DNA from 4 places in the Virgibacillus sp. DJP39 genome. Region 1 is predicted to be linked to each of the others. Evidence: riboswitches for the same ligand, from Rfam matches in the RefSeq annotation. Region 1 holds a riboswitch; each other region holds the start of a gene.
The links. Region 1 has a riboswitch for cyclic di-GMP ahead of ACOI1D_RS03620 (hypothetical protein). Riboswitches for the same ligand answer to the same signal wherever they lie in the genome.

Region 1 (4,303 bases):
GTAAACTTAATTTCCCCGAAGGCAATTAGTCCTGCAAGAACCAATGCGATTACTGGTATTAATAACGGATTGCTTTGAAACTTTTCCGCCCACAACGATAAGTAGCCAATTTTCGGAATAACAATTGGTGTTTCTCCAATCGTTATTGCTTTCCCTGCAACCCACTCCTGTTTAATAGGTACAGTACCATCGGAACTTTGATCTGTATACTTATTGGCATCACCTTTTGTAATGAACCCTTCTTCACGGCTCCCACTCATTACACGATGAGCGATCCAGCCCTGTTTTGAAAGACTCCCTTCTTCTGTTTTAAAAAATATAATATCTTCTTTATGTATAGTTTTCTCTTCTTTTAAATTTTCAATGATGACCATGTCCCCCCGTTCCCAAACAGGGTGCATACTGTTTGAACGGATAACAGTAAGTAACATAGGTTCTTTTGTAATAGCTGATCCAATAGCTGCGACTAATGAACATAAGACTACTATTACTAGAACAACATTTATTATTCTCGAAACTACCTTCATAGATACAACTCCTTTCCTCTATTTTATTGTAAATCTATATCAAATTAAGCCCTCTAAAGTAGAATTCATCTGGTACAAAAGTATACCCTTCCATAAACTTAAGTAGCAGACAAAAGAAAAAAGTAGTAGTAAATCTAGTAAATAGTAGATTAATAAAGTAGACAAATGATATTTAATAAGCCCACTTAAGAGTGACGATATCAACCGATAAACCACCTATACTTGGTTTATCAACAAAACACGGCGATATGCCGAAAAAATTCTAGGAGGAATTATAAATGAAAATGAAAAAAGGATTATTAATGGTAGTTTTACTACTAGCTCTTTCCAGCGTGATGGCAGCGATGTCATTTACGACTGCTAGTGTAACGAGTGGCATGTCGTTTAATGTTAAAAATACAAACGAATCGCTCTTAGCACTTTCAGCAAGTGACGAACACAATGCATCGTTTTACAATACAGCTGGTGCAGATAAACTAATTATTGACTTGGACAAAGGTTATAATGGTGACGACTTTGGCGTTCAAAACAATAGTGATTACACTTGGGACGAGTTATTTACAGTTAAAAATAATTCTGAACACGCAATAAATGTTTCTGTAAGCACTAACCCTAAAGTTGGTATTGCAGGAATTAACACTTATTTAAAAAGTACTGAAGACTCTTGGACTAGAATAAATGGAATGTATAGTTCAGGGGATGGAGAATATACTTTTGTACTTGAACCTAACGAAGAAAGACAGATTGATCTTAAATTAGAATCTATGCAAGGTTCAAATAAACATGAAGGTCAAAGAGACTTCGATTTAATCGTTGATGCCAGCAAAGTCTCCAAGTAATATAAGTTTTTTTAAAACATCCCTAAATTGAATTTAGGGATGTTTTTGATTTCCTTATCATACGGATAAGACATAACTACCCACTATTCGGCAAAATTAGAACCAATCATTGTACACTATCTGACATAATATCCACCACAATCTAGTTATAATTAACTATGATAATAACTGGATTACTAGGAAACTGTGATATACGTCCTATATGTGGGCACCAGGGACGTATGGAGTTAGTGGTGCAACCGGCCTGATTAGAACTGGACAATTTGTTCAGTTTGATTAGGCTTTTATTATGAACTTTTTTAGGAGGATGAAAAATGAAATTTATGATTTCGCTGACGATGCTTTTTATCACTGCAACAATTTCACTTCTACATACCACTAGTTTTACAACAGCCGAGGTAAAGAATAACACAAAACTATCAGTGGTCTCTGAGGAGAATGCATTGGTCGCAATAACCTACACGAATAGTAAACAATTTGTAGTAACAAACAACACAAGCTCAACAATTAAAATAGAACGAATTGAGGTTAGTGGAGAATTTGACCATGAAATTGTTGATTTAGGAAAAAAAGGATCTCACTTTATCAGCCCTGGTGCAGTTCAACCATTTAATATTACCGGAGATCCAAATAAATTAACCGGAAAGGTAATTCAGGTAACAACAAATTGGAATAATGGTAGCGCAGTAATTAAATCAACAATACCAGATATCAAATAGAGAAAAATAAAAGGGGTAATAGAAATGATTAAGATCATAAGAAATCTATTAAATCGAGAAAACAAGAAAATTATGTTTAGCCTTGTCACATTATTAATTATCTCAGCTTCTGTTTCCGTTTATTCCTTTCTACAGCCTACAACGATTACGAACCAAATTAATGACAATACTGCACAGTTTCAAACAACGTATGATTATAAGGCCACCGTTACACCTAATGTACTTAACCCAAACGGCGGTACAATCGAGGTTGGCGATACAATTTTCAAAAAGGTGACAACAGCTATACCTTTCGACTTAAAAACTACAGTAAAATCAGAAAATCCTTTAACGATAAAAGGAACACACGAAGTAAAGTTACTAGTGAAAGCAGGAGAGCTATGGGAGAGAACGTTCCCATTGGAAGAAAAACAATACTTCGAACAAACAGGGAAAGATTTATCAATTGTCGATAATGCTTATACAATAGACATTGCAAAACTCAAAACGTTTATAACACAAGTTGAAGAAGAAATCGGTGTTAGACCTGAACAGTATGCGTTGGAAGTGATCCCAACAATTCAAGGAACGATTAACTTTAATGGAAAAGAAGAGGAGATTCAGCCACAGGAAAGGCTAGTATTTCAATACGCCTATGATGAAATTAACCTAGCTAGTGAGAAAACTTTTACATCTAATGCCTCATTTACCACGACTCAAACAATTAAGAGTACATTTCAACTAATAGGAGTTCCGCTTCCTCTTATTCCAGTCCGAACAGCTAGTACTATATTGTTTATTCTGTTACTAATCTCTGTTAGTTATGCATATAGAGATTTAGTAATCAGTCGCCACGCTCCTTCCTTGACACAAATGGAAAGAATCAATAAAAAGCATGGAAGCAGAATCATACCAGTCACTCAAAAAGTTACCACTGCAGATAAGTCGATTTTTACACTAGACACGTTTAAGTCGATCATAAAAATTGCTGATGAAAAAGAACTTCCTATTTTTTGCTGCAAAGACCATCAAGACGGTGGAGCAGCATATTTCATTGTTGATGGGGATTATATGTACAACTATGAAACTAGTAGAACAGAATTAATACGGAGTGCAAAAAAAGTAGAAGAAAGTGACAAAGCCTATGCAAGAGGTTAATCGCTTTTATCGTTTACTAATCAAGAATCCTAGCAGTAAATTGCGTCTCGTATTTTTATATCGCTATATTTCTCTTCTACTAACTTCATTCTTTTATATACTTGGCCCGCAATCACCATTTATTTTTAAGGCAGGAGTGGCAGTTTCACTGGGAATTTCAGCCTTGATCTTAACCGATCTATATAGAAAGTACGAACATAATACTACAATACTAAAATCAATTGTAATAACAGAAACAATAGGACTGACGTTGTTGCTAATCCCTACAGGTGGTATATCGAGTCCATTTATATGGTATGCACTTAATCCAGTTTTGATTGCAGCAAGCTTTCTGACACCCTTATTTTGTTGGACATCTTTAACATTCTACCTTGGAAGTACTACACTGTTTGCCTATAATGTATTCCGTACTAACGATATAGGAATCTTTTTACAAGAAAAGTCCTATTTCTATTTGGTCTGTATATTAACAACGCTGCTAGCAAGCTTATATGCTAGTCTAACGAAAGAACTCGACTCAAAAGCTTCTCAACTAAAGATAAAGCAGGAAGAATTATTAGCGGTGAATAAAGAAATTACTGAAACAAATCAAAAGTATTCAGAAACATTAGAACACGTCATGTCGCTTTACCACTTAATGGAAAACCTTGCATCAGAGAAAAGTCCTGAGAAGCTAACTAATGAAATAACTAATTCCTTAGTTAAATGTACACAAAGTGATGAAGCGTTCTTTTGGTTAGCAGATCTGGATTACAAAAACAGTTACATAGCTAGTACTTCAAACAGTACTGAAATCGAAATGGCAATCAAGGAAAAGCTGAACAAGCTGAAAGGAAAAAGGGAAGCGTTCGTTAGCAAGATTAATAAAGAATTGTTTTGGATAAAAGTAATTAGAACATCAGGTAATGTCGGGATTTTAGGAGTTAAAATATCAAGTTCCAGTGAAGCCAAAAACACATTTTTTCTGAACCGTCCTTTCGAATTTTTAGCAGATCTTAGTGAAATAATGGTAGAGAGAATACACATGGACAATGTAATGAACCAAATGCTTCTAATCGAAGAACAAAATCGGATCGCCAAT
Region 2 (4,303 bases), on a different contig from region 1:
GAAACGTATTTCAATGATGCGAGATTAAACACTCTTACAGTTCTTTTAGTTGAAAAATTGAACTTAAGTGAGCAAGAGTTTAAAGAAAAATTAATTGAAAATATTATAAGAGACTCTCCAGATAAATTCAAAGAAAAGATTATTGAAAAAGCTAATGAATATTATGGATTTGAATGACTAAATTGTTATAGGTGATTTAGTGAGAATTGGACCTTCTAGTGGTGAGGAATAAATTAAGGAATCAAATTGGAAGAGTTAAATTCATTATATTATAAACAAAATGTGGGTAAAGAAATAACCTAACAGATGTTTCAGAATTTCACACCAGTTGCAATGGGAGGTTCTTTTTAAAGGGGAGAAAAAATATAATTGACGAATTCCTACACTAGTTAAAAAACTTGCTTTATTTAGTTTTCGCCCTTGTTTTTAATGAAATGACAATCGTTACAATGCTAATGGCTATTGCAACGCCTGAAATAATCATTGTAGCAGTCTGCATATTATCACCCCTTTTTTATTTATCAATGAGTTGTTTTAAGAGTGATCTCTCTAGTTATTAAGTCAATAATATCCTTTTTGCCTTCTATTTCTAGTATTGCTTTGATTTTAAAAATCCTTGGTCTAGGGTCTAGCTCTTCTTCATTTTTATATGCTAATTAATCACCCTTTATATAAACAAAACAATAGATTGTATGTATTCGTTATATTGGTTTAATACAAAGTATCCATACAGAATACCTCTTCTATTTGTTTCAAATCCTTTTATTTTAGTATCCGAAAAGTGACCGAAAAGTTTTAATATCGTATTTCTATATGCGTAAGTAAAAATCATTAACGTTGTTTTAATAGGGTTTTTGTTAACTATTTTTATGTATTCTAATGGTTATTATATGGGCGGCATGATGTAGAATACATCATCAAACTCTGTTAAATCAATGCTTTGGTTCATTTTTCACCCGTGCTAAAAAATACACAAAAAAATAACATTTATTTTCTATTTATATTAGAAATGGCGTCTTTCGTACAAAGTTTTTCACTTTGACGGAAGCGTCTTTTTATCTTTTTGGAGACATGTGTATAAAACTCCATTGTAGATTTCATGCCCCCATGACCCAACCTTTATCGTGATTGCTGCTAGGTCATTTTGTGCTTCCGTCATCAAACTAATATGCGTAAGTTTCTTAATTGCCCAATGTAGTAATAATATTTTAAAATTTTGTCCGTCCCCCCCAAAATTTTAAACAAGCGTACGTATAGATAAGTGAGATAGAGAGAAAGGCAAAATCATTGAAAGATGATTACGCAAAGCTAAAGGGGCTAAGGAATTTTCTATGTCAGCCAGCTGCCATCGGACCAATGCTATAAACCCCTCTCTTTACTAAAGTCATAAGGAAATGGACGGAGGTGACAGGTTGAAAAACAGGACAAGCGTAATACTATTATTTTTTATGATTTTATTCGTATTAGGAGCTTGCCAAAATGGTGGAAATGAAGGCGCACAGCCAAATGAAAAAAATAATACCGAACAGAAACAAGAGGAACAGAACTACCTATATGAAAGCGAAACAGTTAGGGTTATCGAAACACCAGGTTGGCAACAGCAAGACAACTCCAGTAAAAACAAAGAAAATATTATGTTTCAAAATGGGAATGTGAAAGCCATTTTAACGTCTATTTCGAATGAAAAGTCATTAGATGATATCAAAAGTGAATTGAAAGCATCGTTTGGAAATAGCGAGGCGATTGAGGAGGCTGAGCGATATCTTTCATTAAAATCGAACCGAAAAGAAAGCATTCGAACAGATATTTATTTGAATAGTGGAGAGGAACAAGTTGGAATTTTGATTTTTATGACCCCTCTTGAAGATTATGAAATAAACCAAGCAATGATAGAGAAATTTAAACAAAGCGTACTATACTTTTAAGAAAAAGGTGGAATTACAATGAAAACGATTATATTTAGTGTTACATTTGGTCTACTTTTATTATTTGCAGGGAATGTTTATGCAGCTGAGGATAAATCAGTTGTTGATCCGAGTTCAGATCTCTATGATACCTCTCGTGTAATGGAGGAAGCAGAATATGAGTTAACTGAAGAAAATAGTGAAAAAGCACTTCTTCAAGATGAATATGCGGATGATCGAATAAATGAAGCAGAATTGTCCTTTGAGGAAGGCAATGAAGAAAAGGCAGAAGAGTTGCTAGAAGATTATGAAGAACATGTGAAACAGAGTGAAGAAGATCTTGAAGCAGCAAAAGAAGCTGGAGAAGACACATCAGCAGTTGAAGAAATTGTAGTTGAAAATAGTCAAAAACGTTCAGAAAACCTAAAAGCACTTCTAGAGCGCGAAGATCTTCCAGAAGAAGCGAAGGCAGGTATTACGAAAGCATTAGAGAATCAACAAAAGTCCGAGCAAAAATTCTTAGCAGCTCTTAAAAAAGCTGAAGAAGCACAACCAAAAGCAGTAGAAAAACAAGAAGAAGCACAAGCAAAACAAGAAGAAGCACAAGCAAAAGCAGTAGAAAAACAAGAAGAAGCACAAGCGAAAGCAGAAGAGAAACAAGAAGAAGCACAAGCGAAAGCAGAAGAGAAACAAGAAGAAGCACAAGCGAAACAAGAAGAAGAACAAGCAAAAGCAGAAGAGAAACAAGAAGAAGCTAAAGGGAAACAAGAAGAGATATCAGGTAGACCATAACAATTGGAAAAGAAACTATAAAGGATAGTAATCCATATTAAAAATGGTTGCTATCCTTTATTAAAAACCATATACCTCCGATATATAGTAGAGAACTTTTTGTGTTTTAAGTGGTTCTATAAGGAGGGACATCATGGAAATGCCGAGGTTAAAAGCAACTTTGATAGAAATAAAAAAAGGTAATGATATAGAAAGAGAACGATTAATTCGGCATTATAAACCATATATAATTAACGTTGTTGGACATATTTGTAAACGATATGTGACATGGAGCAGTGATGAGAGCAGTATTGGACTGATTGCTTTTAACCGTGCAATAGACACATTTGAATACGATAAAGGGCGTACCTTTCTAAACTATGTATATCTATTAATTCAACGGGATCTAATTGACTATTTCCGAAAAGAAAAACGTCATTTGTACCCTATTTCAGATGACAATCAGTTAGAACATGATCGATCTGAAATGAAAGCGTCTCTAGAGTCGTACCAACAATCGACCAGTACTTCAGCCCTCGTGGAAGAAATTTTAGAACTCGATGAAAAACTGGGTAAGTTTAACATTTCATTTGAGGAGTTGGAGAGTCAAAGCCCGAAACATCGTAAAACTCGAATCAACGTTATGGAAATAGCTTCTGAATTTATCAAACATCGCGATTTAGTAGATGGATTAGTTGAGAAAAATGTATTTCCTGTAGCTTCTTTTACCAAAAGGACAGGGCACCGGCAAAAATCAATCGAGCGACACCGAAAGTACTTGATTACGATCATTATGATTCAACTACATCCGGAATGGAGACAGCTTTCAACGTTTGTTCAAGTCGGGCCTGGGAGTGTGAAAATATGAAAAAACATACAATTGAAGGTGTCGTGACCAAAGTGACAGAGAACGAATATGTCCTTCTCTGTGATGATGGCACGTTTAAAAATATACGGCGAACTGAACATGACGTACCGATGATGGGTGAAAGGATGATGTGTTCAGCGAAGACACAGCCTCTTCCTTTCAAGTTTGTATCTACTATAGCAATGGTGGCTATTTTGTTTATCGCTTTTTTATCTTATGGAGTGCTTCAAAATCATTCCGAGACTCACTATATAGCAGCCACTGATATTAATCCGAGTATTGAGGCTCATTTAGACCAGGATTTAAACGTGATAAAACTTTTGGCTTTGAATACCGATGGGAAACAAATCGTCAACTCCATCGAATTAGAAGGCTTAGACTTCTATCAAGTGGTTAATCTTATTATATCCGAGTCGATTTCAAAAGGCTTTTTAACGACAGAAGAAAAAGGAAGAATCGAGACTACCATTGTGAAGGTAACTAGTGACTCTGATGCCCTTTCTGAACGTGATCTAACAGAAGTGATCCAAACTCAACTTCAACGTCAGAACATTGTTGCGGATGTACTGGTATTCAATGAACCAAAGGAATTCTATGACCAAGCCAAAAGAGCGGACGTATCGATGAATAAATACAGACATTTTCAATCCTTACGAGAAAAGGGGCTCGTTCAAAATATTCATGAAGTGAAAGAGAAATCCGTTAAACAATTACAGGATATGATTGAGGAAGATGTTAAGAAGGTTCCAGATGAGGTTGA
Region 3 (4,303 bases), on a different contig from region 1:
CTTGCATAGGTTTTATGATGAGAGAATAGGAAATAGAATAAATAATAGCTACACTAATAAAAACACCAATAATTCCATACAGCGTGTGTTTCGACAGAAGTTTATTCATTCATACCAAACTCCTTTGTCAAAGTTTCTAAGTCAGTTGCCACGGTTAAAGTAGCATGGTAGGCCGAATCAACGAGAATAACATTGGTTAGCTCTGTATTTTTTACGTAGTTTAGCTTTAATAATGCAGACACATATCCAGCCAATTCCGGTAATGTATCAAATTTGGCCTCTACCAAGATTTGATTAGAGGGCAGTGTTTCATACATGATTAACTGTTTAGAATCTGACAACAGACCAAGTATACTTTTATATACAGATAGATTTGGTACACTGGCTGATCTGATTCCTGCTACGTCTGAAATCAGCCTCTCTTGTTTCTTATAATCTTTAACAGCTCCCCGATTTTCCAAGAGAATACTTTCCAATTCTGCTAGTTTTTCAGATTTGATTTCTATCTGACTTTGGTAGTCATTTTTTTGAAATAGCACAAAGGATATGACACAAAGAGCAAGAACAAAGAAAAGAATACCAAACTTTAGAAAAGGAGCAAACTTATTCGGTTGTTGTTCTATCAGATTAATCTCCGTATTCATCTAATTGCTCCCCCCTCTATGTTACTTCCTTTAAAGCCAATCCAAGTACGTCAATATACTTAGCAGGTGTGTCGTGTGTTTTATCTATTTCGTCAACTAAATCAACAGCGATTGATACCCTTGATAGTAGCTCAGTCTTAACTTGTTGTAAAAAGGGAAAGTCCCCTCCAATTATCAGCCTTGAAATACTAGATGATCCGTTTGTAATATTATATTGATAAAAATCAATTATCCGATTTATTTCTATGATTTGATCAGCTATAAGTCGATCAGCTACTATCTCATCTACTATTTCTACCGGGAAATCCAGTTTCCGATACCTTGTGAAAATAGCTTTGTGTTGATTGAAGGCGGTTATTACTATGGAATCCTTGTTCCAGTTTACAAGAAGCACATCATTGTCTTTCGCATGTTCTTTACTATAATAGTAGCGATAAATGGACAGTGAAGTAAAATCAGCAGCTTCGGGCCTTAATCCTGCTTGTGTGAACAAAGAAATAAACGGTTCAAGCTTATCATTAGGGTACGCAAATAATAAAATCTTTTGTTGCTCGCCACCATCAAGAAGCTCAAAGTCTATTGCTGGATTATCGAAAGGGAGGTGAAAACTGTTCCCTATTTGTGTTTTAATATATCCTTTTATTTCATTTGGTTGTAAAGCAGAAGGAACACTTAATTCACGTATTACAACTGTATCATCAGGCACACAAAAGAATAACTTTTTACGTTTCCATTTCTGGGATTGAACAAGTTGCTCAACTAGTTCTTTCAATACAGCTTTGTTGCCAATTTTGCCATCAATAATAGTCCCCTCAGGCAGTTCTAATTCCCCGTATGTTATCAAACTATCTAATGATGCATTCTTATGATACGAATAACGAAGAACCCGATTTGTAATAACAATATTTACCCGACCACTTTTTACCAATGCCATGCTACCACCTACTTATATGTAAAATTGTATGTACCAATTAATGATGAAATCTCCGTAAAAATATGCTACCAAACCAGCAACAACGATGTATGGACCAAAAGGTATCGGTTGTTTGCGGCTGATAATTTTAAAGAGCAATAACAAACTGCCGACAATTGCCCCAATTATAGTCGATAGAAAAAACACGAGCAAAATCTGATTTAGTCCTAGTACGATACCAAGAATACCAAACAATTTCATGTCGCCAGCACCCATTCCACCCTTACTAGCGAGAATTATAATGGCAGTAATTCCCACTCCAGCAATTGCCCCAGTTAGTGATGTTAACCATGAATCTAGTGGGTGCAAAAAACGTAGTACAATAAACAATGGTAAAAAGAAAAGAAGAACCTTATTTGGTATCAACATGTATTTGATGTCGGATACGAGGATAATCATTAACATCGAGACGAGTAATAAACCTATAATTAACTCAAAAGTAATTCCGATTTTCCAAAAGCTAAGCGCAAACAGTAATCCTGTGGTGATTTCCACAACTGGATAGATCGGCGAAATGGTAGATTTACAATGTCGACATTTTCCAAGTTGAGTTAAATAGGATAATACAGGAACTAATTCATACCAGGCTAGTGTGTGATTACAGGAAGGACAAAACGAACGATCGTTTGCGAATGGGAGATTTTTAGGTAAACGTAAACCTACTACGTTGAAAAATGAGCCAAAAACTAGGCCGAGGATGAAAAATAAAATGGTTAATGTGATGTCCATTGTTGTTACTCCTTATGCTACTTCTTAATTACTTCTTTAGTTGGAATAAAAAGCCCTGCAACAAATAATGCAAGGCTTTGAAACGTTGTATTAAAGTATTAAGTTTATTGGGTAGTATCAGAACCCGATTCAACTGTATTAGTACTACTGGTATAGGTCCATACTTTACTAACTTTTTCAACAGTATCATTTTCACTAAAACCATCAGGAATTTCTTCTAAATAACCTAAGTCTACTAGTTTACTAAGTTTAAATGATGTTTCATCGCCTTCACCAGCAACATCTGCTAATCTAGCTGCATTCTCAAATAATTCTTTATTTGCATCTTTAGCGTCACCTTTTGCATCACTTACAACATTCCCAATCGTCGGAACTGCAATAGCTACAATAATACCTAAAATTGCTATAACTGCTAAAAGCTCTACTAATGTAAACCCTTTTTCTCTCTTTATCTGTTTCTTTATCCGTTCAAACATGTTGACCCCACCCTTTACTAGATTAGTTTTAAAATAAAACTAGTTGGTCGGTTGCACTACTTGCTCCTGATTACCAAAGTGCCCTATGTAAAGGTAATCTATCAACGCATCCTACGTTAGTCCTATATTAAGTATACTCTATAACCTTACATAAATCTACCATTTCTACTATATTTTTTCAAATAATGAAAACATTGGTATCACAACCGCCATGATAATACTACCTACAATAACGGTAAGTACAATAATCATTAATGGCTCGATTAAAACTTTTATTCTATTAGATAACTGTTCTACTTCTTCCTCATAAAATTCAGCAGCCTTCATCAGCATATGATCTAATGTTCCCGTCTTCTCCCCGATTTGGACCATCTGTACAACTAGAGCTGGAAATGCCCAGTGATCTTTCATTGGCTTAGTCAAAGATTCACCCACAGCTAACGATTGTCTAGACTTTGCGAGAATACCTTGGATAACTTTGTTGTCAACAACTTTTTCCGTGATTTCCACTGACTGTAGAATTGGTACTGAACTATTAAATAGGGTACTTAAGGTTTGAAGCATACGAACTAATGCACCTTTATGTACCAGGACCCCTATAAAAGGGAATTTCATCTTCACCACATCTAGTCGGTAATTAAAGCGATCAAATTGCATTAAGTATTTAATTACTAAAGTAGCTATTATAATTAATAGAAATAAAATCCACCAATATGCCGCAGCAAAGTTACTCAAGTTAAGTACAATCCGTGTAAACATCGGTATCTCTTCTCCGAAGGAGCGAAACATACTAACGAACTGTGGAACAACAAAGACTAACAAAAATGTACTTAAGAAAAGTGTGATTATCCCGACTACAGTTGGATACAGAACAGCCGATACTATTTTCTGTTTGTTCCGGTATTCTTTCTCATAGTAATCAGCCATCTGATTTAAGATTTCATCTAACTTACCACTCACTTCACCTGCGTGGATCATATTTCTTAGTAAGGACGGAAAAACCATCGGATGCTGTTCAGTAGCAACTGATAGCGATCTCCCATTATCAAGTTGCTTATCAATAGAAGTAAGAGCAACCCGTAAAGCGTAATTATCTGTTTGCTTTACCATTGTTTTTGTAGCATCAGAGAGAGAGATTCCAGCTCGTATAAGCGTTGAATATTGTCTTAAAAATATAACAAAATCTTTATTTTTAACTTTTCTATTTAGAATGATATCTTTATTCCATGGCTTAGTCTCAGCAATATCAATAATGATATGTCCATCCTTTTCAAGGGTTTGGATTGCTTCTTGCTTTGAGTCTGCTTCAACTTTACCACTTATTTTTTGTCCCGATAACTTTTTGCCAGTGTATTGGTAATTCATACTCTACAAATTCCTTTCCTGCAAAAAAGGCGCAATACTTTCTGGAGTAACACGATTTTCCTGCAGTAACCGCTTCAAGTCCATTTCAAGCGTATGCATCCCGTGTTCTTTTGATG
Region 4 (4,303 bases), on a different contig from region 1:
GTTGTGTCAGCTGTTTGTAATCCATAAAAAAAAGACCACTGATTGATAAACACACCAACCACACCAAGGCAAAGTAGCGGAAACCAAGAATCTCTGTCCACTCGTTTAAAACCTTTCCTATAAAAAGAAATACCGACTAACAACAACACAACAACTACCAATCTTAACATCGTTAGCATATTTGGAGAGAAATCCTGCACTAAAATTTTCCCGAAAATAAAATTGCTTCCCCACATGACAATACAAAACGTCAACCATGAATATGCTTTTAGCATTTAAATCTATTCCTTTCAATACTTGCTAAACTAAATTAATTACTCAATAGTATCAACAATACAGCAAGGTATCCATGAAAAGACCTAAAGTAAACCACATTCGATCAATAAAGAACTCGGCTTATCGCCAAGCTTTAATCGTAGAAATCTTAGATGCACTTATGCGAAAGAAAAGTTCTTCACCGCAAAAAAAGAGCCCATTTTACGAACTCCATCTTGACTGTTTTTACAAACCTATATTAAAATCTAAACACTCTTCACCATATTTCTTCCCTCTTGCTTAGCTTTATATAAAGCTCCATCAACCCGATTGATTAGCGATTCAGCAGTATCACCTTGTATTACTGACTCTACACCAAAACTTGAAGTAGCTTGCCCAACTTCATCAAACAGATGACCCTCAATTGTTAACCTCAATAGCTCGGCTAGTGCAACTGCCTCTTCCTTCGTTCGCTGCTGACATATGATGATGAACTCCTCTCCTCCCCAACGTCCAAAATTATCATTTTTTGACAGATTTTTAAGGACTAGCAAGGTGACATCTTTTAAAATTGCATCTCCAGTTATATGTCCATATCTATCATTTATTCTTTTAAAATGATCTAAATCAAAGAAGATTACAGAAAATCCATGATCTACCGGTTCCTTATTCATTAAGTATTGATCCAGCCATTTGTAGACCATCGTTCTGTTGCCGATTCCTGTTAACGTGTCCTGATATGCTATTTTCTCTAACAACTCTGATTCCGTAAAGGCACGTATAATATGTCTGGCAAAAAATAAAAAGATGATATAAACCAGTATTGCGAATTGATATTGAACAAGAGATGCATGTCCAGCATAAGGGATGTTACTCCAATTCATGATAACCATTATTAATGTTAAAGACCAAAGAATAATGGAGTAAGTGGCGCCTTTTGCATTTCTTAATGTAATAAAAATATACACATATAAAAGTGGTGTCCATAATGACGCATCACCAGTTGTAATTGCATTATTTAATGCCATCTTAACGTGAATTACCTCATAGGATTTTGAAAGATGTAAAATGCTAATTAAAATCAAATTAGCAATTTCCACAAACCTTAAATAAACATTTACATATAAAAACAACCATGTTATTAGAAACCAGCCAATTAAAATTGGTAATACAACCAGATTGAATGGATCCTGGTTCCAGAATACAAGCTCAGAAATTAGTGCAAGTAGAATTATGGGAAGAATCCATAAATATAATGTTCGTTTAAATTTTTCAAATTTATTTAACCCGGCAGACAAGCAAAACACCTTCTCCCCAAAAAAATAAAGACTAATCGTTACCGAAGCGTCCTTCTTTCTGGAATCGGTAACTGGCTAGCATATTCTTATTAAGAACTTAGCCCCTTAGCTTTGCGCAGTCCACTTTTCAGTGAATTTGCCCTTATTTTTTATAACATATGGAATTTAAGAATATGATTTTAATAATCTATTCCCGTCTAATCTAATCTAATTTAATCTGATTTAATTTAATTTAATTTAATTTAATTTAATCTTAACTAGTACTATTATCCTATTAACCATTTCCATTTACAAGTAGTTTGTACATTTAATCTCGACAAATCTACTTTTTAAACTCCATTTTCCAGCTAAAATAATCATTCGCTGGATTCTTCTCATATCGCAAATAGGCATCAAACTTGTTCCCTTTTTTACTTGCCAGGCCCTTTACAAATGCATTTCCGCTGCTTAACAAAGACTTTACCATGGTTTTTGTGGGTTTCTTTTTCATCGTTGCCAGGTATTTGTCATTTTTCCAAATGACAAATTTGCAGCCGCTCTTCCAATTGGTACAACCAAATCCTTTTCTTCCCTCAATAATCATCCCTTCACATTGAGGACATTTTCCAAGGGGTTCTACAGAAATTTTTGTTGAAGCAATTTCGTTAATAATCCCTGCTTCATCCACTCTAATAGTTTCTACAGATTTACGTGTAAAATCAAATACCACGCGTAAAAACTCATCCTTAGTTACAGAGCTTTTTTCAATATCTGATAGCGTTTTTTCCAATCGTCCCGTGAACTCCAAATCAAATAACTCACTTACTGGAAATGTTTCTACTAATTTTGTTCCAAGTGCTGTACATATTAAATTCTTATTTTCTGCAGTGATATAGCCTACATCCTTAAGCTTCTTCATGGTTTCTGCTCTAGTGGCTGCCGTTCCTATACTAAATCCCGTTAACACTCCACCCATAATTTCTTCCACGTCTTCTTCTTTAACACTTTTTCCGCATGTTTCCATTACGCGAAGCAGGGTTCTTTCTGTATGGCTTTTCGGTGGTTTTGTGACATGGGTTGAAACTTCGGAATCTTTGACAGTAACACTATCATTTTTTTGCACAATTGGTAAAAGTGTATCCTTAGATTGGGTGCTTTCAACCTTTTTCCACCCCTCAACCAGTTGTACTTTACCTTTAGAATGAAATAATCCTTTTCCTTCCATGCTTGCAACCTTTGTCTGTAACTTTGTTTCTTCATAGATCGCAATCGGCATGAACTGCATAATAAACCGATTTTTAATGGCAGTATAAACCAATTGCTGGTCTGCAGTTAGTCGGGATGGTTTCATATATGTAGGAATAATCGCACTATGACTTTCAACTTTCGCACTGTTAAATACACGTTTTGACTTTATGAATTTAATTTCATCTTGGTAAGGTAAACCTTCTGAGAGTGTCTTTAATACATTCGCTGCTTTACCTACTAAACTGTCATCCAATGCAGTACTAGCCGTACGGGGATATGTAATGAATTTTTTTTCATAAAGTGATTGCGCAACCTTTAGTACCTTATCGGAAGTCCAACCATTATATTTACTTGTAATATATCCCTGTAGATTAGACAAATTGAACAAAAAAGGTGGAAACTCTTTCTTTTTCTCAACCTGTTTATCAATAATGGTTGCTGACTGATTAGCGAGTTGTTCATGAAGTAACTCTAAAGATTTCTTCTCTTTAAATTTTTCCTTCTTACCTTCCATATATGTACCTTGATAAACCAGGTTATCTTCTGTTTGGAATGTTGCAGTCAGCTTGTAGTAGTCTTCTGGGACAAACTTTTCTATTTCTTTATCCCGATCATAAATGATTTTTAATGTCGGTAGCAAAACTCTTCCTATATTCAAAGCCTTCCCACTGCCTTTTTGATATTTCAACGTTGCTGCAGAAGTTAAATTAATCCCTATAACCCAATCAGCCCACTGTCTGCTAATCCCGGCATCCTGAAGTGGCTGCATCGCTTCATTTGGCTTCATTTGTTCGATCCCTTTACGGACTTCATCCGGCGTCCACTCATTGATTAACAATCTGAAAACGGGTTTATTGGGTTTTAGATTGTTAATAATACTGTCACCAATAACTTGTCCTTCACGATCATAATCACAAGCAGAAACAATTGACTCGACATCCGGTCTTCTCATTAAAGATTGAATAATCTTCAACTGTTTTCTCGCTCCACCATCAGCTTTATCCCTATTGCGAGGGTCTGTTTTCACTTTGTACTTAAATTCATCCGGTATGAATGGAAAATTGTCCATCTTCCATCTAGCCATCTTACTGTCGTAGTCTTTTGCGTCAAATAATTGAAGAAGGTGACCAAAAGCCCAAGTAATAATATACCCTTCTCCTTCAAAATAACCGTCGCGCTTATTCTTGATTTTTAATGCATCTGCAATGTTTTTTGCAACAGATGGTTTTTCAGCTAAAATTAATCTCATAGTCTCACCCAATTTTTACTTTTTTACTAGTATACCATATCATTTGATAGACAGGAACTAATGTTCTGTTTTTATCCATTTTTTTTAATTTGATTAAATTAATTTGTGGAGGATTAAATAAACGGAATTTCATAAAGGAAATTGCATCACTGCTTCCTAATCCCGTACTGACGTATTGTTGAATACCTTTATATTCCCATAGTCCTTTCACTCGATCCTTGGGTGGAAATACTCCACCATTTGTATACCAAGCCTCTGGTACAAATAACGCACC

Region 2: linked by a shared signal. The riboswitch ahead of ACOI1D_RS18125 (hypothetical protein) and the one ahead of ACOI1D_RS03620 (hypothetical protein) in region 1 are both predicted to bind cyclic di-GMP.
Region 3: linked by a shared signal. The riboswitch ahead of ACOI1D_RS09630 (competence type IV pilus major pilin ComGC) and the one ahead of ACOI1D_RS03620 (hypothetical protein) in region 1 are both predicted to bind cyclic di-GMP.
Region 4: linked by a shared signal. The riboswitch ahead of ACOI1D_RS16335 (GGDEF domain-containing protein) and the one ahead of ACOI1D_RS03620 (hypothetical protein) in region 1 are both predicted to bind cyclic di-GMP.

What each region holds. Positions count from the first base shown of each region.
Region 1 is NZ_JBMERP010000005.1:82,873-87,175, forward strand. Features, by position in the region: gene ACOI1D_RS03610 (signal peptidase I) at 1-527, opposite strand, end outside; gene ACOI1D_RS03615 (DUF1102 domain-containing protein) at 806-1,366, shown strand; cyclic di-GMP riboswitch class II at 1,537-1,620, shown strand; gene ACOI1D_RS03620 (hypothetical protein) at 1,681-2,085, shown strand; gene ACOI1D_RS03625 (DUF5305 family protein) at 2,110-3,222, shown strand; gene ACOI1D_RS03630 (sensor histidine kinase) at 3,209-4,303, shown strand, end outside.
Region 2 is NZ_JBMERP010000081.1:11,478-15,780, reverse strand. Features, by position in the region: partial or broken gene ACOI1D_RS18135 (hypothetical protein) at 1-177, shown strand, start outside; gene ACOI1D_RS18130 (hypothetical protein) at 1,034-1,159, opposite strand; cyclic di-GMP riboswitch class I at 1,268-1,350, shown strand; gene ACOI1D_RS18125 (hypothetical protein) at 1,413-1,925, shown strand; gene ACOI1D_RS18120 (DUF5667 domain-containing protein) at 1,944-2,696, shown strand; gene sigI (RNA polymerase sigma-I factor) at 2,830-3,543, shown strand; gene ACOI1D_RS18110 (anti-sigma-I factor RsgI family protein) at 3,540-4,303, shown strand, end outside.
Region 3 is NZ_JBMERP010000023.1:6,534-10,836, forward strand. Features, by position in the region: gene ACOI1D_RS09610 (hypothetical protein) at 1-109, opposite strand, end outside; gene ACOI1D_RS09615 (hypothetical protein) at 102-644, opposite strand; gene pilM (type IV pilus biogenesis protein PilM) at 661-1,578, opposite strand; gene ACOI1D_RS09625 (prepilin peptidase) at 1,591-2,346, opposite strand; gene ACOI1D_RS09630 (competence type IV pilus major pilin ComGC) at 2,451-2,822, opposite strand; cyclic di-GMP riboswitch class II at 2,861-2,943, opposite strand; gene ACOI1D_RS09635 (type II secretion system F family protein) at 2,991-4,187, opposite strand; gene ACOI1D_RS09640 (type IV pilus twitching motility protein PilT) at 4,191-4,303, opposite strand, start outside.
Region 4 is NZ_JBMERP010000064.1:2,052-6,354, forward strand. Features, by position in the region: gene ACOI1D_RS16330 (DMT family transporter) at 1-275, opposite strand, end outside; gene ACOI1D_RS16335 (GGDEF domain-containing protein) at 522-1,553, opposite strand; cyclic di-GMP riboswitch class I at 1,617-1,704, opposite strand; gene ACOI1D_RS16340 (DNA topoisomerase) at 1,876-4,029, opposite strand; gene ACOI1D_RS16345 (metallophosphoesterase) at 4,034-4,303, opposite strand, start outside.